4 regions of the Bacillus sp. 11C genome follow, and region 4 is predicted to be linked to each of the others. Evidence: riboswitches for the same ligand, from Rfam matches in the RefSeq annotation. Region 4 holds a riboswitch; each other region holds the start of a gene.
The links. A riboswitch is a leader RNA that binds a small molecule or an ion and turns the genes downstream of it on or off. The one in region 4 is predicted to bind S-adenosylmethionine.

Region 1 (5,681 bases), on a different contig from region 4:
TGTATCGCCGCGGCTGAACAGCTTTTTAACACCCGGGTGTTCCTGATCATCGGTTTTGTACACATTGACCGCTTCTTTTTGTTTGTCTGGCACGTACAGGTCTTCAATTTGGATAACGCCGTATGTGTCTCCTTCATACGTTAACTTTACCGTTTCACCGACTGACAGTTCAGCTGCTTTTTGCGCGCCTACCGGGAGCGTGATCGGCAGAGACCAGACAACACCGGAAGAAAGACGCATGTTTTCCACAACAGATACGTAGTCCTTTTCATTAAAGAAGCCTTCGATCGGGCTGTAGCCGCCGATTCCAATCAACTCTAAATCGGCAAAAGAAATTAAATCAAGTTCAATTTCTTTTTGAATGCTGCTTACATCAAATGATTCATCTACTCTGTTTACTAATGTTCCTCCGTGAGGTGCTAAACTCATAATATCTTTTTCCTCCTAGTTAACATATAAAAAAACTCAGATTAATGATCAGATTCCCCCGCCTTGTTCGTGGACAGAGCGTCTCTCTTTACGTATGGCCTTCATCAGGCTGACGGCACCGACCGTCGCTAAGAGCACGCTTACCATAATAAAGATTGAATAATAATCCGCTTTTAAAAACAAGGATACAAGCATATAAGAAATCGATAAAGATAAAAACGGCGATACAATCCATACCTTCAGCATCGTTTGAACAACTTGTTTATGGAACACATTCGGACCGTTTTTTGCCATGCCTATTCCGATAATAGACGATGAAGTGACTTGCGCCAAAGGCACCGGCATCCCAAATACCGAACTGATGATCACCAGTCCCGCTCCCGTACCGGATAAGAGAATGCCTTCTCCTTTTGAGAATCTCGTAATTTTCTTCCCGTTTGTTTCTAACACACGCCGGCCTAATAACAGCGCGCCAAGAGCAACAAACGCTCCTCCGTACAAAGTTCCTTTCGCGACATCCAGCACACCGGCCGCCACTAACGGGCCAACGGCATTCGCCACGTTGTTCATGCCGGCAGAGAACGCTTCGAAAAATCCGGCACCTAACAATGCAATGCCAAGGAATTTTTGCTTTTTAGAAGATTTAATTTCAATCTTAAAATAACGAAACAGCTTAAATACGAAATAGGTGAAGCCGAAAGCGAACAGCGGGACAAAAACCCAAAACGACACAATGACCAGAAGGCTGTTCACAAACAATACTTTGTAAGCGACTCCCACGCCGACAACAGCACCGACTGTTACTTCACTTGTCGACAAAGGAATGCCGAGCAGATTAGCCGTAAAGAGCGACAGCGCAGCGGCTCCAATAATAATGCAAACAATCGTCAGTGTAATCGTCTGCTCGGGGATAATTCCGGAACTGATGGTTTTTACAACCTCCCCCCCGCCAATGACCGCCCCAGCTAGCACACCGACTGCGCATAGGATCAAAGCGTAGGTTTTCTTTCTGATGGCTCCAGAGCCGTAAGCAACTCCCATCGAAGCTGCAGCGCCGCTTGCACCAATATTCATCGCGAAAAACAAGCTAAATAAAATAGCGGCTAGTTCCATTTTGCAGCTCCTTATTCATGCAGTCCGCATTCTGTTTTCGCCATGCCATTCCATCTGCCTGAGCGTAAATCCTCTGCGGTAAAAGCAGGAGCCGTACAAGGCGCGCAGCCAATACTTGGATAACCTTGGTCATGAAGCGGATTGTAGTCCAGCTCATTCCGGGATGTGTATCTCCAAATGTCTTTCCAAGTCCAATGGATAAGCGGGCATACTTTTACTGATTTGAATTTTTCATCTTTGTTTAAGAAATTCGTATGGGCACGGCTTGGCCCTTGATCGCGGCGCAGACCGGAAAGCCAAGCCGGATGTCCCGAAAGCGCCTCTCTTAAAGGAACGATCTTTCTGAGATAGCAGCATTGATTCGGTTCTCTTTCCCACAGTTTGTCACCATATTCACCGGCTTGCTGTTCAAGGGTAAGGTCTGGTTTTTTCAGGATGATATGAAGACCAGGATAACGCTCTTTCACTCGTTCAATCGTTTCATATGTTTCTTTAAAATGAAGCCCTGTATCAAGAAACACAATCTCTGCGTCTTTTTTCACTTTATAAATTAAGTCAATCAAAACGATTCCTTCAATTCCGAAACTGCATGCATAAACAAGCTGATTGCCGTAATGGCCGTATGCCCACTTTAAAACTGACAGCGCTCCTTTATAAGGATCGTCTTCCGGAAATGTAATCGTTGGTTCTTCCCAATTATCGTACGTTAACATTTCTTCTTTCCTCCTTTCGGAGACAACAGTAGCTTTCTGCTGGTTGTCTTTTACCAATTGTATTGCGCGGCTGCGGTTATCGCAGTCAGCCTTTTTTCCTCTTAAAATAAAAAACTTTCAATCCGGCGGAAAGAAAGACAGGAACAGCATGTAGCCCTTATCTTTCAAAATGGAATTCATTTTGCTGGAAGTAGCACCTTACAAACTGTGCAGGTTGCCGGGCTTCATAGGTCCAGTCCCTCAGCCGCTCTTGATAAGTTTTTAGATTTGTAGTAAATTTTAGCACAATTCTAACATAAGTCAACCCGACTTTTTTTATAGGATTAATAAAAAAACAGGCTGCAAGGCCTGTTTTCAAGTACAGAAAGGCTTTGGAGCCCTTGTACATCACCAAAATTTATTTGTTATTTTTTAAACCAATCTTTTGACTCGGGATTTTGTTTCCACGTTTTCAGCTTTTCTAAATCGTCTGAATGAATATTTCCGTTTTCAAGCGCGACCTGTGTGAGCGTATCATAATCAGTTAAAGAGTAGTATGGCAGTTCTGCCTTCGCAAACGCTTCCTGCGCTTTAGGCAGTCCGTACGTAAAGATTGAGACGACACCAAGCACTTCACAGCCTGCCGCTTGTAAAGCCGCCGCAGCTTCAAGCACACTGCCTCCTGTGGAAATTAAGTCTTCGATCAAAACCGTTTTTTGGCTTTTTTGAACAGTTCCCTCAATCTGATTGCCTTTTCCGTGCGTTTTCGGCTTGCTTCTCACATAACACATCGGAAGATTCAAACGGTCAGCCGCCAGAGCAGCATGAGGAATACCGGCTGTTGCTGTTCCCGCAATCATTTCAGCTTCAGGAAAATGCTCTTCGACAAGCTTGCTGATGCCTGAAGCGACATCATTTCTGACCTCCGGGAATGATAGCGTAAGGCGATTGTCACAGTAGATGGGCGATAAAATGCCGCTAGCCCATGTAAATGGCTCGTTCGGGCGTAAAAATACAGCTTGGATGTTTAATAGATGTTTTGCGATGACTTGTTTCATGATTTGATCCCCTCCCATTCGAGTCTGACAGCTTCATAGGCTTTTACCGGGTCTTTCGCTTTTGTAATCGAGCGTCCCACCACAATCGCTGATGAACCTTTCTCTCTTGCAATTGCAGGTGTCGCTACGCGGATTTGGTCATTCGCAGCGTCCTCTGACAGCCTGATCCCCGGAGTAACAGTCAGAAATGAAGGCGATACCGCTTCGTAAATGGCTTTTGCTTCATGAACAGAGCAGACCACTCCATCCAGCCCGCTTTCTTCCGCCAGTTTGCTGTAGTGGACGACCGTGTCGATCAGAGGTTTTTCGATCAGCAGTTCATCTTTCATGAGTTGTTCAGATGTGCTTGTCAGCTGGGTTACCGCGATAAGGGACGGGCGTTTTTGTCCGGCCGGCGTCCCTTCTTCTAAGCCTTCCAGAGCTGCTTGCATCATTTTTTTGCCTCCTGCCGCATGAACATTGACGAGGTCTACTCCGAGACCGGCAAGGCGCTTCATCGCTTTGTTTACAGTGGTCGGGATGTCATGAAGCTTTAAATCTAAAAACAGCTCGCAATTTCTTTCTTTTAGTTGTTTGACGATAGATGGCCCTTCTTGATAAAAAAGCTCCATCCCAACCTTTACAAATAACGGTCCTTGCTGAAAAGGCGCTAAGAATGCAAGTGTTTCTTCAGCTGTTGCAAAATCAAGCGCGATGATGGGCAGGTTGTTTTTCATGGTTCCAGCTCCTTCCGATGCATTCTTCAATTGATTGATAGCCGTATTGGCGCAAAACAGCTGGGAGCTGGTCTATAATATCTGGGCATGCAAAAGGATTTACAAAGTTTACTGTTCCGACAGCGACCGCGCTTGCTCCCGCAAGAAGAAATTCCAGTGCATCTTCGGCCGTCTGCACGCCTCCCATTCCGATAATCGGGATGTTGACCGCCTGGCTGACTTCATACACCATGCGAATAGCAACCGGCCTCACAGCAGGACCAGAAAGCCCCCCTGTTTTATTCGCTAATATCGGCTTTCCTGATTTTAAATCGAGTCTCATCCCGATTAATGTGTTGATCATCGTAAGACCGTCCGCTCCCGCCTCCTCGATCGCTGATGCAATTTCTGTGATATTTGCCACGTTCGGGGAAAGCTTCACATAAACGGGTACATCTGAAACCTCTTTAACCGCTTTCGTCAAATCAGCAGCCATTTTAGGGTTCGTGCCAAAAGCGATTCCGCCTGTTTTCACATTCGGGCAGGAAATGTTCAATTCAAGTGCATGAACGTTGGGCGCTTTACTGATATGCTCTGCGACTTCTACATAATCCTCGATCTGAGAACCTGCGACATTGGCAATGATCGGTGTTGCAAACTGCTCAAGCCACGGCAGCTCATTTTGCAAGACGCTTTCCAGCCCCGGGTTTTGCAGACCGATCGCATTGAGCATTCCAGCGCCAGTCTCAGCTACTCTAGGCGTCGGGTTCCCGAAGCGAGGCTCCTTCGTCGTAGCTTTGATCATGATGGCTCCGAGACAAGATAAATCATAAAAACGCGCAAACTCTTTTCCAAAACCGAAGCAGCCTGATGCAGGAATGATCGGATTTTTCAAATCTAGTCCAGGCAATTTCACCTCTAGCATTACAGCGCCACCTCCTGAGCTTTAAATACAGGCCCGTCGAGACATACTTTTACGTAGGATGTCTCACTTTCGTTTGTATGGCACACACACGCGAAGCATGCGCCGATTCCGCAGCCCATTCGTTCCTCCATCGACAGGTAAACTTCTTTATGGGCATATTCCTGTTTTAACGCCTTCAGCATCGGTGTCGGCCCGCAGCTGAGAAGGATGTCAAACTCTAGGTTTTTCTGTTTTATCACATCTGTGACAAATCCGGTTTCCCCATAGCTTCCGTCAGCTGTTGCCACATACGTGTCTCCGTACTGCCGGCACGCTTCTTCGTAAAAAACATCCTTTGCCGATTGGAATCCTAAAACGTGTATGACTTTGACCCCTTTTTCGTTCAAGCGTTTCGACAGCTCTTGGAGAGGGGGCACACCAACACCGCCTCCCACCAGCAAAGCCGTCTTTCCGGGTTTGACTTCATTGACAGGAAAGCCATTTCCCAAAGGCCCGAGGACATCCACAAGCTCTCCCTGCTGCTTTAGCGACAAGAGTCTTGTTCCTTCCCCATCTACTCGATAAATGATGGTGACTTCATTTTTTTCAAAGTTGACGTCGGCGATGCTGATTGGTCTCCGCAAAAGAGGCGTAACCGCTTCGCTCACTTTAAGATGAAGGAACTGTCCCGGGGTTGTAAACCCTTGGACAAGCTCCCCTTTCAAAACCATTTGATACACCCGGTCCGCAATTTGCTGGTTAGAACATACTGTCAAATACGCTTTTTTCA
Region 2 (5,681 bases), on a different contig from region 4:
TGTAATACAATGGTTTAATGCCGAACGGATCTCTTGCTCCATACAGCACATGATCGTTTTTATTCCAAATTAGAAAGGCAAACATACCGCGCAGTTTGGACGCGGCTTCTTCTTTGTAGTGACGATAAGTCGCAAGAAGAACCTCTGTGTCCGAATCCGTGTTGAATGTATACCCCTTTGCTTCAAGTTCTTCTCTCAGTTCAATATAGTTATAGATTTCTCCGTTAAAGATAATCCAATAGGTTTCATCTTCATATGATAAAGGCTGTCCGCCATTTTCTACATCAATAATGCTGAGCCGTCTGAATCCGAATCCAACGTGCTCATCATGGAAATATCCATCACTGTCAGGACCGCGGTGAACGATCATTTGGTTCATTTGTTTAATTAGTTCTTCTTGATCAGCGGTTTGAGCTAACGGATGCTTGTTAAAAACCCCGACAAATCCACACATAGTATTGCCTCCATAATTAAAATTGTCATCATTGAACCCCTATTTATAGACGCTGTGAATAGTATTTGGTTTCACAGTTATGTAAAAAAATAAACATGAATACAACGATAAAAAAAGGAAAGCCGCTTAACCAGTAAGCGGCTATAAAATTATTCTCCTAACGCTTCTTTGCGCAGCTGCTCCGCTTTGTCTGTACGCTCCCACGGAAGATCAACATCGTGACGTCCAAAGTGGCCGTACGCAGCAGTTTGTTTGTAGATCGGACGGCGTAAATCAAGCATTTTGATAATGCCGGCAGGTCGTAAATCAAAGTTATTGCGAACAACTTCAATCAGTTTTTCCTCAGAAGCTTTTCCGGAACCGAATGTGTTGATTGAGATTGACACAGGCTGTGCAACACCGATCGCGTAAGCAAGCTGCACTTCGCAAGAATCAGCAAGCTCAGCCGCAACGATGTTTTTCGCAACATATCTCGCTGCATAAGCAGCAGAACGGTCTACCTTCGTCGCATCCTTGCCTGAGAACGCGCCTCCGCCGTGGCGTGCATAGCCGCCGTACGTATCAACGATGATTTTGCGTCCTGTAAGTCCCGCATCCCCTTGAGGGCCTCCGATAACGAAACGTCCTGTAGGGTTGATGAAATATTTTGTTTCTTCATCAATCAGCTCTTCAGGAACAACCGGATTGATAACATGTTCTTTAATGTTGCGCTGGATTTGCTCAAGCGTAATTTCAGGGTGGTGCTGAGTTGAAATAACAATCGCGTCAATACGGACAGGTTTGTTATTTTCATCGTATTCAACCGTTACTTGTGTTTTGCCGTCAGGGCGAAGGTACGGAAGAATATCTTCTTTACGGACTTCACTCAGGCGGCGGGCCAATTTATGAGCAAGTGAAATCGGAAGAGGCATAAGCTCTTTCGTTTCGTTGCACGCATAACCGAACATTAAACCTTGGTCACCCGCACCGATCGCTTCAATTTCTTCATCGCTCATTGTGCCTTCACGGGCTTCAAGCGCTTGGTCTACACCCATCGCGATATCAGCAGACTGCTCGTCAATTGATGTTAAAACCGCACAAGTTTCCGCATCAAATCCGTATTTCGCACGTGTGTATCCGATTTCTTTAATGGTTTGACGAACCGTTTTCGGAATGTCAACATACGTAGATGTTGTGATCTCTCCGCTGACAAGAACCAAACCGGTTGTCACTGACGTTTCACAAGCCACACGCGCGTTAGGGTCTTTCTTTAAAATTTCATCTAAAATGCTGTCAGAAATCTGGTCGCAGATTTTATCCGGATGTCCCTCCGTAACAGATTCTGATGTAAATAAACGACGATTTTTACTCATGATTTGCTTCCTCCTGCACAAGGCCTCCCGATAGACCTTGTATATATGATACGGAACTCGCTCCCTCTTATACAATGTAACGTTATATTAGAGAATGTTAATTGGCATATTTTATGAAATAAAAAAACCTTTTCCATTGAGGAAAGGGTTTGGTCTTTGTGCCTTTCACTCTTATCGCTCAAGGAATCATACAACCTTGCAACAGGTTAGCACCTTGGTTGTCTCACACAGCTGAACCTAATAAATAACAGAGAAACCGGTTGCTGGGCTTCATAGGGCCTGTCCCTCCGCCAGCTCGGGATAAGAGTATCCGCTCAATGAAATATCTTATCGTAAAAGGGTTTGCAATGTCAATATGATTCAGAAGAAATAGGCACCTATATCAAGGGAAAACAATGGAAACGCACACACAAAAAAAGATAAATAGTATAGACTATTTGAAAATATATGTTATACTAATTCACAATTAGCAAAACACAAAAAACGATAAAGGAAGGTTTCATATGAACTCAGTTGATTTAACCGCTGATTTACAAGCCTTATTAACAAGTCCAAATGTGTGTCATAATTTATCAGCAGCACAGCTTACAGAAAAAGCACTGTCCCGAAACGAAGGCATTTTAACATCCACGGGTGCCGTTCGGGCGACAACAGGCGCTTACACAGGACGTTCGCCTAAAGACAAATTCATCGTGCAGGAAGAAAGCACGAAAAATAAGATCGATTGGGGTACGGTGAATCAGCCGATTTCAGAAGAAGCGTTTGAGCGGCTGTACACAAAAGTTGTCAGCTATCTGAAACAGCGGGATGAGCTGTTTGTTTTTGAAGGATTTGCCGGAACAGATGAAAAATACAGACTGCCGATTACCGTCGTGAATGAGTTCGCTTGGCACAATTTATTCGCCAGACAGCTGTTTATCCGCCCGGAAGGCCATGATAAGAAAACAGTTGAACAGCCGTTTACCATTCTTTCCGCTCCGCATTTTAAAGCAGATCCAAAAACAGACGGCACACATTCCGAAACGTTTATTATTGTCTCTTTCGAAAAGCGGACGATTTTAATCGGCGGAACAGAGTATGCCGGAGAGATGAAAAAATCCATTTTCTCTATTATGAATTTCCTGCTCCCCGAAAGAGATATTCTATCCATGCACTGCTCTGCCAATGTCGGTCAAAAAGGCGATGTCGCCCTTTTCTTCGGACTGTCTGGAACAGGCAAGACCACCCTATCAGCCGATGCTGACCGCAGGCTGATCGGCGACGATGAACACGGCTGGTCTGACACCGGCGTCTTTAATATTGAAGGCGGATGCTACGCCAAATGCATTCATTTAAGCGAGGAAAAGGAGCCTCAAATCTTTAACGCGATCCGCTTCGGGTCTGTTCTCGAAAATGTTGTTGTTGATGAAGAGACACGCGAAGCCAATTATGATGATTCCTTCTATACCGAAAACACGCGGGCGGCTTACCCGATTCATATGATTGACAACATCGTCACACCAAGCATGGCAGGCCATCCTTCAGCCATTGTATTTTTGACGGCTGATGCATTCGGAGTCCTGCCGCCGATCAGCAAACTGACGAAGGAGCAGGCGATGTACCATTTCTTGAGCGGTTATACGAGCAAGCTTGCTGGAACCGAACGCGGTGTGACGTCTCCTGAAACGACGTTCTCCACATGCTTCGGCTCACCATTCCTGCCGCTACCTGCTCATGTCTATGCTGAAATGCTAGGCAACAAGATCGATGAACACGGCGCAGACGTTTTCTTGGTCAATACCGGCTGGACCGGCGGCGGCTACGGCACAGGCGAACGTATGAAGCTTTCTTATACGAGAGCGATGGTCAAAGCAGCGATTGAAGGCAAATTAGAGGATGCAGAAATGACGACTGACGATATTTTCGGCCTGCATATTCCGGTTCACGTTCCCGGCGTACCTGATCAGATCCTTCAGCCGGAAAACACATGGAACAACAAGGAAGAATTCAGAGAAAAAGCGATCTACCTCGCAAATGAATTCAAAGAGAATTTTAAAAAGTTCGCACATACAGATGCCATTGCGCAGGCAGGCGGCCCTCTCGTTTAAAAAGCAAAAGCCAAGAGCATTTACGCTCTTGGCTTATTTTAATTGACAGAATGCAGGGACGTCAGCTTGTACGTAATGATGGTCCGGCCGTCTTCCCATTGAAGCTTCTGCACTTCAGCTGTGCCCGACTTTTCGCCGAACTTTGTTTTACGCACGTCCATCGGAATCTCCATCGGATACACACGATATCCGTCTTTTTCTAACGTGAATATATTTTCATCTATGCGAACTTCTTTTCCTTTTGTCACAATTAGTGTATTAAATTCAACAGGCATTCCCAAAGTGAAATCCCCTTTCGTTCTCTTTTTTCTTTATCATACCATATTTCACCGTCAGCGGTTTTTCATCCATTGTGTCAGCTGCCGCACGATACGCCGGTTTTCTTTTGGCGGAAAATAATGTGTGAATTTACTGTAGTACCACGTCTCCACCGGCTTATGCAGCTGTTTTAGCTTCTCTTCAAATAAATAGGAATGCCGAATCGAAACATTTTGGTCTTTTTCTCCATGGATTAACAGCACGGGAGCCTGAATTTTGTTTATTTGGTCAAACGGTGTTCTCCATTTATATGCCTCAGGCACCTTTTTCGGTGTTCCCCCGATGACTCTTTTCATCATTCGCCGCAAATCGTGCCGCTCCTCATATGTAAGGATCATATCGCTGACGCCTCCCCAGGAAACGAACGAAGCCGCATGCCGGCCCATTTCAATTGCAGTGAGCATTCCCATCATTCCGCCGCGGGAGAAGCCGAAAATATGAATTCTGTCCTTTTTGACATTCGGATGCTGCTGAAGCAGGCGAAAAGCAGAAAAAGCATCCTCCCTGTCTTCTCCGGCAAAATCCTCGTTGCCCTTGCCTCCTTGATTTCCTCTGTAGAATGGAGCAAACACAACAAATCCTTGGGACGCAAACTGGATAATCCGGCCCGGCCGAACCATGCCCACGCTTTTAATCCCGCCGCGCAAATATAAAAATCCGTCATATTGTCCCGGTGCCGCCGGCTCAGCAAGAAGCCCCTTTATCCGTAAGCCATTTGAAAGATAGCAGATCGTATACAGACGCACATGCTGACTTGGCGACGGAAATCTTCTTTTCTCAACAATCAAAGCAGCCGCCTCCTTTTCTATATGTTTTCCTTACTCTAAACTTACATCCGGCGAACCTGATTAGGCATTCACACATTTTTATACCCATCATACGATATGTAAAGCAAAAAAGGATATAAACTTGATGCTAAATAAGGAGGTTGTCTATGTGAACAAACGGTTAAGGCTGGGATGCGCCTGTGTCGGCAGTATATTTCTGATGATCGCTCTGGCAGCTTGCAAGCAGGAAGAAACACTCACCAAAGTCAAAGTAGCCGAAGTGACCCATTCGATTTTTTACGCGCCTTTATATGTCGCTGAGTCTAAAGGATTTTTCAAGGAAGAAGGGCTTGATGTCAATGTAAGCACGACATGGGGCGGCGACAAAACGATGACATCGCTTCTTTCAAACGGCTCCGACATCGCCCTTGTCGGATCAGAAACATCTATTTATGTCGAAGCGCAAGGAGCCAAAGACCCCGTCATTAATTTCGCCCAGCTGACTCAGACAGACGGAACGTTTCTTGTCGCGAGAGAAGATGCTGAACACTTCGACTGGAATCAGCTGAAAGGAAAAACGTTTCTCGGCCAGAGAAAAGGCGGCATGCCGCAAATGGTCGGCGAGTATGTACTGAACAAACATAAGATTAACCCGCATAAGGATGTTGATCTCATCCAGAACATAGACTTCGCCAATATCGCC
Region 3 (5,681 bases), on a different contig from region 4:
AGTCTGGATTTACCCAGAAGCGGTCAGTCGGACAGACGGCAAGCGCATCCACGATAATGTCGTACATTTCTTCAATTGACGGCACCCGAGGGCTGTGAATGTCATATACACCAAGGCCGAGCCCTTTCAAATACGGATGGTTTTTTAAGTAATCTAAAAATCCTCCGTGGCTTCTGCTGTGTTCGATTGTAATCACATCGGCATCAAGATCATTGATCGTATCGACGATGTCTTCGAAGTTGCTGTAGCACATATGTGTATGAATTTGCGTCTCGTTTTTCACGGAAGAAGTGGTTAATCTGAATGCTTCAGCCGCCCAAGTCAAATACTCATCCCAATCGCGGGTTTTCAATGGAAGGCCTTCTCGCAGCGATGGCTCATCGACTTGAATGATTTGAATGCCTGCGTCCTCAAGCGCTTTTACTTCTTTGCGAAGGGCGAGCCCGATTTGGAAGGCGATATCTTTTCTCGAAATGTCGTTTCGAGGGAAAGACCAGTTCAAGATTGTAACTGGGCCGGTCAGCATTCCTTTCACATGCTTGGATGTCAATGACTGTGCATATAACGTGTCTTTCACTGTCATCGGTTCAATAAATTCAACATCTCCGTAAATGACTGGCGGGCGGACACAGCGTGAGCCGTATGATTGAACCCATGCGTATTTTGTGAAGGCAAAGCCGGCCAGCTTCTCACCGAAGTATTCGACCATGTCTGTCCGTTCAAATTCACCGTGAACAAGGACATCAAGTTCCAATTCTTCCTGAATATCAATCCATCGTTTTGTTTCTGCATTGATAAAGTTTTGATACTGTTCATCAGACCACTCATTTTTCCGCCATTTTTGGCGTGCGCTCCGCACTTCAGCAGACTGCGGGAAGCTTCCGATCGTAGTCGTCGGCAAAAGCGGAAGGCCAAGAGATTCATTTTGCAGGGCTAAACGTTCTTCAAACGGAATCGGGCGTTTGAAGTCTTTATCGGTTAATTGCTCAAGCTCTTTCTTCTGTTCGGAATTCGCGCCTGTTGCAAACTGTTTGAGCGCCTGAATATCCGTTTTAGCCTGCTGAATGTGTTCGCTGATCGCCGCTTTTCCTGATACTAAGCCTTCTTTCAAAGCTGTCAGCTCAGCTAGTTTTTCTTTTGCGTATGATAATCCGTTCAGCAGATCCTTTTCCAAATGCTCGTCAGGGTGCTTCGCTACCGGAACGTGCAGCAGGCTGCTGGAAGGCTGAATCCACAGTTCATCCACTTTTGCAATGCTGAGAATATCAAGAACGGCATCGAGACGTTCTTCGAGATCCGCTTTCCAAATGTTGCGTCCGTCGATAACGCCAGCTGCCAGCACTTTGTCTGCTGGAAAGCCGTGTGTTTTCAGCTGTTCCAGGTTTCTGCCTTTATCGTGAACGAAATCAAGGCCAATTCCCTGTACTGGGTAAGAGATCAGCTCTTCGTAAGCATCAACAGAATCAAAATACGTTTGCAACAGCACATTCAAGGATGAAAGTTCACTTGTGATGTTTTCGAATAATTCTTTTGCACCGCGGACATCTTCGCTAGAGGCTGTAACAAGCGCCGGCTCATCGATTTGAACCCATTGTACGCCTTCTTCTTCAAGTTCTTTCAAAAGCTGTACATATAACGGCACAAGACGTTTTTGGATCGCTTTTGCTTCAGACGGTTCATAGCCTTTAGCAAGCGTAACGAACGTATAAGGGCCGACAATCACAGGTTTTGTTTCAACGCCGTATTCCTGTTTGATCCGGCGGTAGTCTGTGAGCTGTTTGTTTCTTGTCAGGCGGAATTCAATGCTTTCGTCATATTCAGGAACGATGTAATGGTAATTTGTATTAAACCATTTTGTCATTTCACTAGATACGGCGTCTTTTATTCCGCGGGCGATAGCGAAGTATGTATCGGTAGCGTCAGTCAAATGTCTGAATCGTTTCGGAATCCAGTTGAAGCTGATTGCTGTGTCGAGTACATGGTCATACTGTGTGAAATCAGAAACAGGCACAACATCAATCTGCTGGTCGATTTGTGTTTTTACTGCGGATAAAAAGAGGTCGTCGATTTGCTTTAAAAACGTATCTTTATCAGTGCTGCCTTTCCAATACGCTTCAAGCGCTTTTTTCCATTCTCTGTTCAGTCCGATTCTTGGAAATCCTAAATTCGATGTTTTGATGGTTGTCATTGTTTCTCCTCCTTTATATGTAAAACACTCTCGTTAACCCGCGGATACAGGCTGCTAAGAGGTTTTCTCACAACAAAAAGCCTCTTTCCCATGAGAGAAAGAGGCTTTTCTGCGTAAAACACTGCCTCTCTCATCTCTCAGACACAATCTGATGGAATTAGCACCGTGCCTTATGAGACAGCAGTCTCGGCGCGAAAAGCAGTGCGCCCCATTTCACAATGGAATTACGGTCGGTTGCTGTTGGGGTCAAAAGGCCAATCCCTCGCCCAACTCTCGATAAGAGAAAATGTTATTAATTTTTTGAAAAGTTAAATCATTTGTTGGTAATCTTAACAGTAATTCAAATTTGTTGTCAACATAGAATTTGAAATTTTATTTACTCTATGTGGTTTATGTTATATAAGAAAAATAATTTTATAGGGTCATCAAATGTGATTGCGCTGCTCTTTCTGCCAGCTCATCAGGAGCGGTTAAATACAGGAATCCATTACCTGCCAGCGTTTTTGCAATATCGAGAGGGAGTGTTCTGCGGACCAGCTGTGCATAAACTTCAGTTTCAGAAAGCTTTCGTTGAAATGATTCTTCTTCATAGCTTTTGATTAAAGCAAGCGCTCCGCTGACATGAGGGGCAGCCATTGAAGTGCCGGTAAGCTTACCGTACTTCTTGTTAGGAAGGGTGGACACTATATTTTCTCCCGGTGCCACAAGATCAATCTCTTTATTGGCGTTAGAAAATTCTGATAATTCACGCGCTACGGAAACAGATCCAACCGCGATCACTTCATTATAAGCCGCAGGGTAGGAAAGCTCTTCTGTTCGTTCGTTTCCGTCACCTTCATTTCCCGCTGCGCAAACGACAAGCACTCCGTTTTTGACGGCGTTTTTCACCGCTTCTTCAAGCTCCGGCACATCGTTCGGTCCGCCAAGGGACATCGAGATGATATCGGCTTTCTGTTCCACAGCGTAGTTAATGCCGTTAATAATCCATTCATATTGGCCGCTGCCGTTTGCACCGCCAAGAACTTTCACAATCAATAGGCTTGCCTCAGGCGCGACCCCGGCAATGCCGCCGTTTGAATCGTTAGCTGCAATCGTTCCGGCGACGTGTGTGCCGTGTCCGTTGTAATCGGAAATCGCATCTTCCTTGCCGCCGTCATCATCCGTGAAGTTCTTTCCGCCGATGACTTGATTTTTTAAATCAGGGTGGCTTATGTCGCAGCCCGTGTCCAATACAGCAATTTTCACATTTTTTCCTTTTACCCCTTTTGCCCATATTTCTGGCGCCTTAATCACTTTAATGCCTTCAGGAAGCTCGTTTACATCCATGATCTGCTCATTCGTCACATACGGGATCAAGCGGATTTCACCATTCATAAAAAAGCCCTCCTTTTTTATGCTTGCAAGTGGATACAAGGATGTTGCTTCACATTATATGAAAAAAGCAACCGCTCGGACAGAGCCATTTGAAGCATTTTGAAAAAATAGGATACAACCCAAAGAATTAGTAATTTTCAAAATATTGGATGGCTTCAGCTTGTATGACTGGGATTCAGCGGTCAGTCAAGTTATAATAGTGTTTGGGGAAAGGAGTAGTGTGATGAAACTGAATGAAAAATTATATGCATTTTTTTCAGAGTATGTGGAACAAATGGCTGATGAATGGATTGAAACGATGGAAGAAAGCGATCCGAATTCGATTTATGCCTTACATAATGCATCTGTAACGGAAGAATTGAAAGAACAGGACAGAGAATTTTACCGGCATCTGAATGACATGTATGTTTTACCGGAAAAACAATTTCTCGAAGAATTTCGAGTGTGGGTCATTGAGCTGACGAACGATCAAAAGCATCTCGACACTCCGGTTCAGTATGTGATTCGGGAGTTTATGAGAAACCGGAGATTATATACGAAGTATTTTGAGAAGTTCGCAGAAGAAAATGAGTCGGCGTTTGAACCGGGAGAGAAACAAAAATGGGCCGATTTGATTGTAAAAGTTTTTGATTTTACCATTTATACATTCGTCGATCACGCTGAAGCAAATGCCAAACAGCAATTAAACGCCCAGAGAGAAATGATATTGGAATTAAGCTCGCCTATCATTACCCTGAGCAAATCAACAGCTCTGCTGCCGCTTGTCGGTGACATTGACACTGAACGTGCAAAGTTTATTCTGGAAAACACGCTTCATGCTTGTGCAAAAAGACGCGTGGAGCATCTGTTAATCGATCTATCAGGTGTGGTGGTGGTTGATACGATGGTGGCGCACCAAATCTTTAAATTGATTGAGGCGCTCACTTTAATCGGTGTCAGGTCAACCCTGTCAGGAATCAGGCCTGAAATCGCGCAAACCGCTGTACAGCTGGGGATTGATTTTTCGAATATTACAATTAAAACCAATCTTGCCCAGGCATTAAACTATCATCAATAAGAAAAAAATCCGCTATCAACCGATAGCGGATTTTTATGAGGCAAAACATAGGGATACGAGTAAAGATCCTGCGAATAACAAGAGAACGAGGCAAAAGAACAGCCAATCGCGGCGGTTTACGGTCAGTGTCCGGTAATATGTCCGGTTTCTGCTTCCTGTAAAACCTTTTGATTCCATCGCAAGCGCTGTCCGTTCCGCTTTTCTGATGGCGCTGGCCAACAGCGGGATGGTATACCGCTTTAGCGCGCTGATTTTCTCAATGAAGCCGCTCTCTGCCGCTCCTCCTCTGATTTTATGAGCCTGCTGGATCAGCTGGATTTCATCCTTTAACAGCGGAAGAAAACGAAAGCCTGCAATGACCCCGTATGCGAGCTTTGGTGAGAGCTTGCATTGCTGGACAAGGCTCAGCATAAATAAAATGGGATCGGTCGTAAAGACAAACATCATCGATAACGCGGAAAAGCACAAAATACGAAACCCGAGAGAAATGCCGACAGAGACATTATCGCTGTTGATTGAGATAGGGCCTGCTTGAAACAAGAAATTATCCGGAGTTGTCGGGACCTTGCCAAAAACAGCGGCTGTCCATACGCATCCGAATGCCAAAATCAAAAACGGAATCGTAAACAAAAACCATTTTTTTAAAGGGATTCTGGCCGCCAATAGGACACCGGCAACGATGATGATATAAAAACACACAGGAGTGTAAGGATTGTAAATAAACGACAGCATGACGACACACAAAAAAACCGCCGCGGCTTTCACTGTCGGATTAATGAGATGTAACGGCTGCTTCATCACGCACCTCCTCTTGGTAGGCCATCCATTCATATAGAAGGGGGAGGGTGAGCTTTGCTTTTTGGACAAGCCCTTTTTCCTGAGAAAATAACTGCGCTGGAGATCCGTCAAAAGCTAGATTCGTATCATGGAGAACAAGCACGCTGTCGGCATACGAAGAGACAAGCTCCATATCGTGCGTAATCATAAGGACAGCGGTTCCTTCTTCCTTAATACGCCGAATCATATCCATGCATTCAGCCGCCGTATGGGCGTCCTGGCCAA
Region 4 (5,681 bases):
GAGGTGTCCAATATGGCTTTCAGTAAACAAAAGCTCGATGTCACCAATGATGTGACAGGCCGCTTTCAACATGGCCAGCTCTCGTTATATCATGAAAATGAGAGAATCGGCCAAATGACAAGCATGAATGAATATGAGCTTAAGTCCGGTTATTCCTTTGAAAATGAGAAATTTTATAAGACAGCCGATGTGGTCTCTGGAAACGATGAGAAATATGTGGATTGTGACTACGAAAACGGCTGGTGTTAATGTTGGCGGTGAATTTCACTGCCTTCTTTTACAATCTGAACGTTTCAAATTTGACGCGGCAGGTGAAGAAGATGGATGAGCTGGAAAAGGTCATGATTGTGGAAGGGAAATCAGATAAAGAGAAAATCGAAAGCGTTCTGGATGAACCGGTGCGCATTATCTGCACAAACGGAACAATCAGCCAGCTGAGGCTTGAGGAATTGGCTGACGAGCTTTATGATAAAGACGTCTATATATTAGTGGATGCTGACGAATCAGGCGAGAAATTGAGAAAACAGCTGAAAAGAGAATTTAACGAAGCCTGCCATCTGCATATCGACAGAGCCTATAAAGAAGTGGCGGCTGCGCCCAGACACCACGTCGCCTCTGTATTGCTGCGCGCGAATCTGAATGTCCATACTATTTTTCTTGAAAGAAAGTCCCGAGGTGTATAGCATGAAAGAACTCCAGGAACACGAGCTTGAGCACATTGCTGATGATGTGTATCTTCTATATTTATATACTCCGTTTTGCGGCACTTGCCAGCTTGCAAGCAAAATGCTGACAGTGGTGAAAGAAATGCTGCCTGATGTCGCCTTCTACCAAAACAATGTCAATTACTCTCCGACATTCGCAAAAGCGTATCAAATTGAAAGCGTCCCTTGTTTTCTGCTGTTTAAAGGAGGAAAAATGGTTGAAAGAGGATATGCGTTTCATTCCGTTTCTTATTTATATGAGCTGATCAAACAAAAATCATCTTCCGCATCCCATTTATGACATATTTCTCAGCGCATTCCAATGAAATTGTCGTTCGTTTTATAAAGGGGTTCGTGCGCCAGAGAGAGAAATGTCTATGTATGACCAACAAATAGGAGGTTGTACATATGGAGAAAGCGGAAGTTTTGGAAGATGAGTATCAGCATCTGTTTTTAAAACCCCTTTTGAGCGCTTCAACATTGCTTATTACCTTTCAAGGAGAAACAGAAGCCTTAACCGTCTCAATAAACGAACAGGGAGAAATGAAAAAAATTTCTCCGCGCCAACCGTCCAACCTGACCTTTTACGGAAACCAATCCGAAATCATTCATTTATTGCACGGAGACATTTCCCTTCAGCATCTGATTCAGAGCGGAAGCCTAAAAGTAAAGGGGTCCTTCAGAGCCCTGTTAAAGCTTGAAGCGATTCTCTGGCTGACGAATGGTTTTTTTCAGAGGATTGCGAATAATTAAAAAACAGAAAATTATTATAATAGTAAAAGTTGACATCATTTATTTTATTGACATGCAATCATCCGCCATGCTATTCTACATTAAGAATTTCCGGACGAAAAAGACTATATATTTCTCTTATCAAGAGAGGTGGAGGGAAGTGCCCTATGAAGCCCGGCAACCATCAACACTGTTGAAATGGTGCCAATTCACACGAAGCGTTCAGCTTTGAAAGATGAGAGAAAGGCATTTTATATAAGCCTTTCTGCTCAAGTGTGCAGAAAGGTTTTTCTTTTGCAGAAAACCCCGGAAGATTTCTTAGAATAGTGTTAAGGCAGGTGATTGCTTTGATCAATCTTCAAGATGTTTCAAAAGTGTATAAGTCGAAACATGGAGATGTCAATGCTGTCCAAAATGTCTCGCTTTCCATTAAAAAAGGTGAGATTTTTGGAATTATAGGATATAGCGGAGCTGGTAAAAGTTCCTTAATCCGTCTGCTGAACGGCCTTGAGAAACCAACCTCAGGAACCGTGGAAGTGGCGGGAACCAAGATTAATGAAGTAAACGGACGCGGGTTAAGAAACGCACGCCATGACATCAGCATGATTTTCCAGCACTTCAATTTGCTTTGGTCGCGGACCGTCAGAGATAATATCATGTTTCCTCTGGAGATTGCCGGGGTGAAAAAGAGCGAGCGCATCAAGCGCGCCAATGAACTGATTAAACTGGTAGGTTTAGAAGGAAAAGAAAAATCTTATCCGTCTCAGCTGAGCGGCGGACAAAAGCAGCGTGTCGGAATCGCCAGAGCGCTCGCAAACAATCCGAAGGTTCTCCTTTGTGATGAAGCGACATCAGCATTAGATCCGCAAACGACAGATTCAATTTTGGATCTATTGTCCGATATTAATGATAGACTCGGTTTGACAATTGTGCTGATCACGCACGAAATGCATGTGATCCGCAAAATCTGCAACAGAGTCGCTGTCATGGAAAACGGAAAGGTTGTGGAAGAAGGCGAAGTTCTCGATGTCTTCAAAAACCCGAAGGAAGACATGACAAAACGGTTTGTTCAGCAGGTGACAGAGCCGGAAGAAACGAAAGAAACGCTTCAGCATCTTCTTGATGAAACAGCATCAGGAAAAATGGTTCAGCTCACATTTGTCGGTGATTCGGCTGAACAGCCTCTGATTACAGAGATGATCAGAAACTTTAATGTCAGCGTCAATATTCTGCAAGGGAAAATCTCGCAGACGAAGGATGGAGCCTACGGTTCACTGTTTATCCATATTGACGGAGACGAGGAAGAAGTGCAAAACGTGATCCGGTTTATTAATGACAGACAGGTGAAAGCAGAGGTGATCACGAATGTTTGAAAAATACTTCCCGAACGTTGATTTAACAGAATTGTGGAACGCGACATATGAAACCCTTTATATGACGCTGATCTCTTTGCTGTTTGCTTTTGTCATCGGAGTGATTCTCGGCTTGCTGCTCTTTCTGACAAGTAAAGGGAGCCTCTGGCAGAACAAAACGATCAACTCTGTGATTGCGGCCGTTGTCAACATATTCAGGTCGATTCCGTTCCTTATTTTAATTATTTTACTGCTAGGATTTACGAAGTTTTTAGTCGGCACGATCTTAGGGCCAAACGCCGCATTGCCGGCGCTGGTTATCGGCTCGGCACCGTTTTACGCGCGCCTTGCTGAAATCGCGCTCCGTGAGGTGGATAAAGGTGTTATTGAAGCCGCTAAATCAATGGGAGCTAAGACGTCTACGATTATTTTCAAAGTGCTGCTTCCGGAATCTATGCCGGCTCTTATTTCTGGTATCACTGTTACGGCGATCGCTTTGATCGGCTCAACGGCAATTGCCGGAGCCATCGGTTCAGGCGGCCTTGGAAACCTTGCGTACGTAGAAGGCTATCAGTCGAATAATACTGATGTGACCTTCGTTGCTACTGTGTTTATTTTAATCATCGTGTTTATTATTCAAATCATCGGTGATGTCATAACAAATATTATAGACAAACGATAAGGGAGGATTTACATTGAAAAAGCTATTTTTAGGTGCATTACTGCTTGTATTTGCAGGAGTTATGGCTGCCTGCGGTTCGAATAACGCCGAATCCGGCAAGAAAGAAATTGTCGTTGCTGCGACAAAAACACCGCATGCGGAAATTTTAAAAGAAACTGAACCACTGTTGAAAGAAAAAGGCTACACGCTGAAAGTGAAAGTGCTTAGTGATTACAAGATGTACAACAAAGCTTTAGCTGATAAAGAAGTGGATGCGAACTACTTCCAGCACATTCCTTACCTTGACCAAGAAATGAAAGAAAACACAGATTATAAACTTGTAAATGCGGGTGCTGTTCACTTAGAGCCATTCGGTGTTTACTCTAAAAAATACAAGTCACTGAAAGATCTTCCAGACGGCGCGACCATTATCCTGACAAATAACGTTGCTGAACAAGGCCGTATGCTCGCTATGCTTGAAAATGCTGGATTAATCACACTTGATTCTAAAGTCGAAACAGTTGACGCAACATTGAAAGACATTAAGAAAAACCCGAAAAACCTTGAATTCAAAAAGGTAGCGCCTGAATTAACGGCAAAAGCATATGATAACAAAGAAGGAGACGCGGTCTTCATCAATGTAAACTATGCGATCCAAAGTAAATTAAATCCTAAAAAAGACGCGATTGAAGTGGAAGCAACGAAAAACAACCCATACGCTAACATCATCGCAGTAAGAAAAGGCGAAGAAGATTCTGACAAAATTAAAGCGCTGATGGAAGTTCTTCACTCTAAAAAGATCAAAGACTTCATCGAGAAAAAATACGACGGAGCTGTGCTTCCTGTATCTGAATAAGACTGAAACCCCGGATGAGAAATCCGGGGTTCAATTATTGACAAAGCCATAAAACGATATTCGTTTTATGGCTTTGTCATCTTTTCAGCGTGATTGAAAACCCTTGAAGTCTAGGAAGAACGAGCATTGGAGCGGACTCCCGCAGGATGTGGTGACAGGGGCGTTTGAGCAGGACGCTCTAGCTTTTAGCCGCTGATCTTTTTTCACGTGAGCACCAACACGGAGGTCTGACAACGAATGCGAGGGTTTGCTGACACGGTGAAACCCCGGATGAGAAATCCGGGGTTTTTTTCGGGTATTTTCCTAAAAGCTGTTCATAATAAAAAGGAATGTTAAACAGATGGAGGGATTTTCTTTGAATCAAGACAGAGGAAGCATGCAGGACGCGCTCAAACAATATAAATTAGGTTTAGGGACATTTGAACAAAAGATGCCGCTGATGGGGAGAAAGTTCAACGAGTTTACTGAACAATGCTTTGCCGGAAACTCACTGACTGAAAGAGAAAAACAGCTGATCGCCCTTGGAATCGCCATCAATGCTCAGGATGAATATTGTATGATCTATCATACAAAAGGCTGTCTGGATGAGGGAGCGACAGAAGAGAATATTCTCGAAGCTGTCAGTGTGGCAGCGGCGTTTGGAGGCGGAGCGGCACTTAGCCAGGGTGTGACAGTTGTACAGCAGTGCATAGAGGAATTCGGAAACACCACGCATTAAGAGAAGGAATATTCCGAAAAACGATTCTCATTTGTTCTAAAAGGATGCTTTCGTCTCATCTGCCGCTATTTCAAGCCATATCCTTTTTGCGGCATCCATCAGAGCGCTGATACAATAGAAGCAAATAAATGAAGGGATTGATTCATTATTTGCAACAGCCAGGATAGACTGAACCTCGATTATACGTCAGAAATGGAAAAAGCGATGCAGCTGTCTCACGGAATTGGATACGAGGAATACGGACGCCGGCTGGAAACAAGAATGAAAGTAGAGCGGCAGAGAGAGCTTGATTATGCAAAGAGCAAGCGGATTTCTGCGGGAGCTTATTGAGAAAATCAATCTTCTAAAAAAGGGTGGGAATCCACTCTTTTTCTTTTTCAATCGCTTTAATAAAGTGCTGATCTTTGTTAAACTTGAGAAATGTGCAAGGCACGATAAAAAGTTGTATTTACTTTTCATTTGTTATAAAATTAGAATGAGAATAAAATGAGAATAATGATTATATATTTTTGGAGGTATAGATATGGCTGCTTCAACATTAACGATCAAAGGTCTTCACGTTGAAATCGAAGGGAAAGAGATCTTAAAGGGTGTAAACCTTGAAATAAAAGGCGGAGAGTTCCACGCAGTAATGGGACCGAACGGAACTGGTAAATCC

Region 1: linked by a shared signal. The riboswitch ahead of ACY3LV_RS08410 (phosphoadenylyl-sulfate reductase) and the one ahead of metN (methionine ABC transporter ATP-binding protein MetN) in region 4 are both predicted to bind S-adenosylmethionine.
Region 2: linked by a shared signal. The riboswitch ahead of metK (methionine adenosyltransferase) and the one ahead of metN (methionine ABC transporter ATP-binding protein MetN) in region 4 are both predicted to bind S-adenosylmethionine.
Region 3: linked by a shared signal. The riboswitch ahead of metE (5-methyltetrahydropteroyltriglutamate--homocysteine S-methyltransferase) and the one ahead of metN (methionine ABC transporter ATP-binding protein MetN) in region 4 are both predicted to bind S-adenosylmethionine.

The regions. Positions count from the first base shown of each region.
Region 1 is NZ_JBUPVZ010000004.1:287,154-292,834, forward strand. Features, by position in the region: gene sat (sulfate adenylyltransferase) at 1-429, opposite strand, end outside; gene cysP (sulfate permease) at 478-1,542, opposite strand; gene ACY3LV_RS08410 (phosphoadenylyl-sulfate reductase) at 1,554-2,255, opposite strand; SAM riboswitch class I at 2,410-2,515, opposite strand; gene pyrE (orotate phosphoribosyltransferase) at 2,660-3,292, opposite strand; gene pyrF (orotidine-5'-phosphate decarboxylase) at 3,289-4,008, opposite strand; gene ACY3LV_RS08425 (dihydroorotate dehydrogenase) at 3,977-4,912, opposite strand; gene pyrK (dihydroorotate oxidase B electron transfer subunit) at 4,912-5,681, opposite strand, start outside; gene carB (carbamoyl-phosphate synthase (glutamine-hydrolyzing) large subunit) at 5,679-5,681, opposite strand, start outside.
Region 2 is NZ_JBUPVZ010000012.1:40,559-46,239, reverse strand. Features, by position in the region: gene asnB (asparagine synthase (glutamine-hydrolyzing)) at 1-454, opposite strand, end outside; gene metK (methionine adenosyltransferase) at 604-1,806, opposite strand; SAM riboswitch class I at 1,975-2,113, opposite strand; gene pckA (phosphoenolpyruvate carboxykinase (ATP)) at 2,310-3,893, shown strand; gene ACY3LV_RS15980 (DUF2584 domain-containing protein) at 3,932-4,174, opposite strand; gene ACY3LV_RS15975 (alpha/beta hydrolase family protein) at 4,226-4,999, opposite strand; gene ACY3LV_RS15970 (ABC transporter substrate-binding protein) at 5,148-5,681, shown strand, end outside.
Region 3 is NZ_JBUPVZ010000007.1:9,355-15,035, reverse strand. Features, by position in the region: gene metE (5-methyltetrahydropteroyltriglutamate--homocysteine S-methyltransferase) at 1-2,188, opposite strand, end outside; SAM riboswitch class I at 2,316-2,471, opposite strand; gene isp (serine protease Isp) at 2,603-3,562, opposite strand; gene rsbRB (RsbT co-antagonist RsbRB) at 3,786-4,619, shown strand; gene thiX (HMP/thiamine ABC transporter permease ThiX) at 4,653-5,417, opposite strand; gene ACY3LV_RS11365 (ABC transporter ATP-binding protein) at 5,392-5,681, opposite strand, start outside.
Region 4 is NZ_JBUPVZ010000005.1:178,167-183,847, reverse strand. Features, by position in the region: gene ACY3LV_RS09660 (YusG family protein) at 13-249, shown strand; gene ACY3LV_RS09655 (toprim domain-containing protein) at 321-683, shown strand; gene ACY3LV_RS09650 (thioredoxin family protein) at 685-1,005, shown strand; gene ACY3LV_RS09645 (SCP2 sterol-binding domain-containing protein) at 1,113-1,457, shown strand; SAM riboswitch class I at 1,572-1,678, shown strand; gene metN (methionine ABC transporter ATP-binding protein MetN) at 1,784-2,809, shown strand; gene metP (methionine ABC transporter permease MetP) at 2,802-3,470, shown strand; gene metQ (methionine ABC transporter substrate-binding lipoprotein MetQ) at 3,484-4,305, shown strand; gene ACY3LV_RS09625 (carboxymuconolactone decarboxylase family protein) at 4,646-5,023, shown strand; gene ACY3LV_RS09620 (hypothetical protein) at 5,216-5,353, shown strand; gene sufC (Fe-S cluster assembly ATPase SufC) at 5,547-5,681, shown strand, end outside.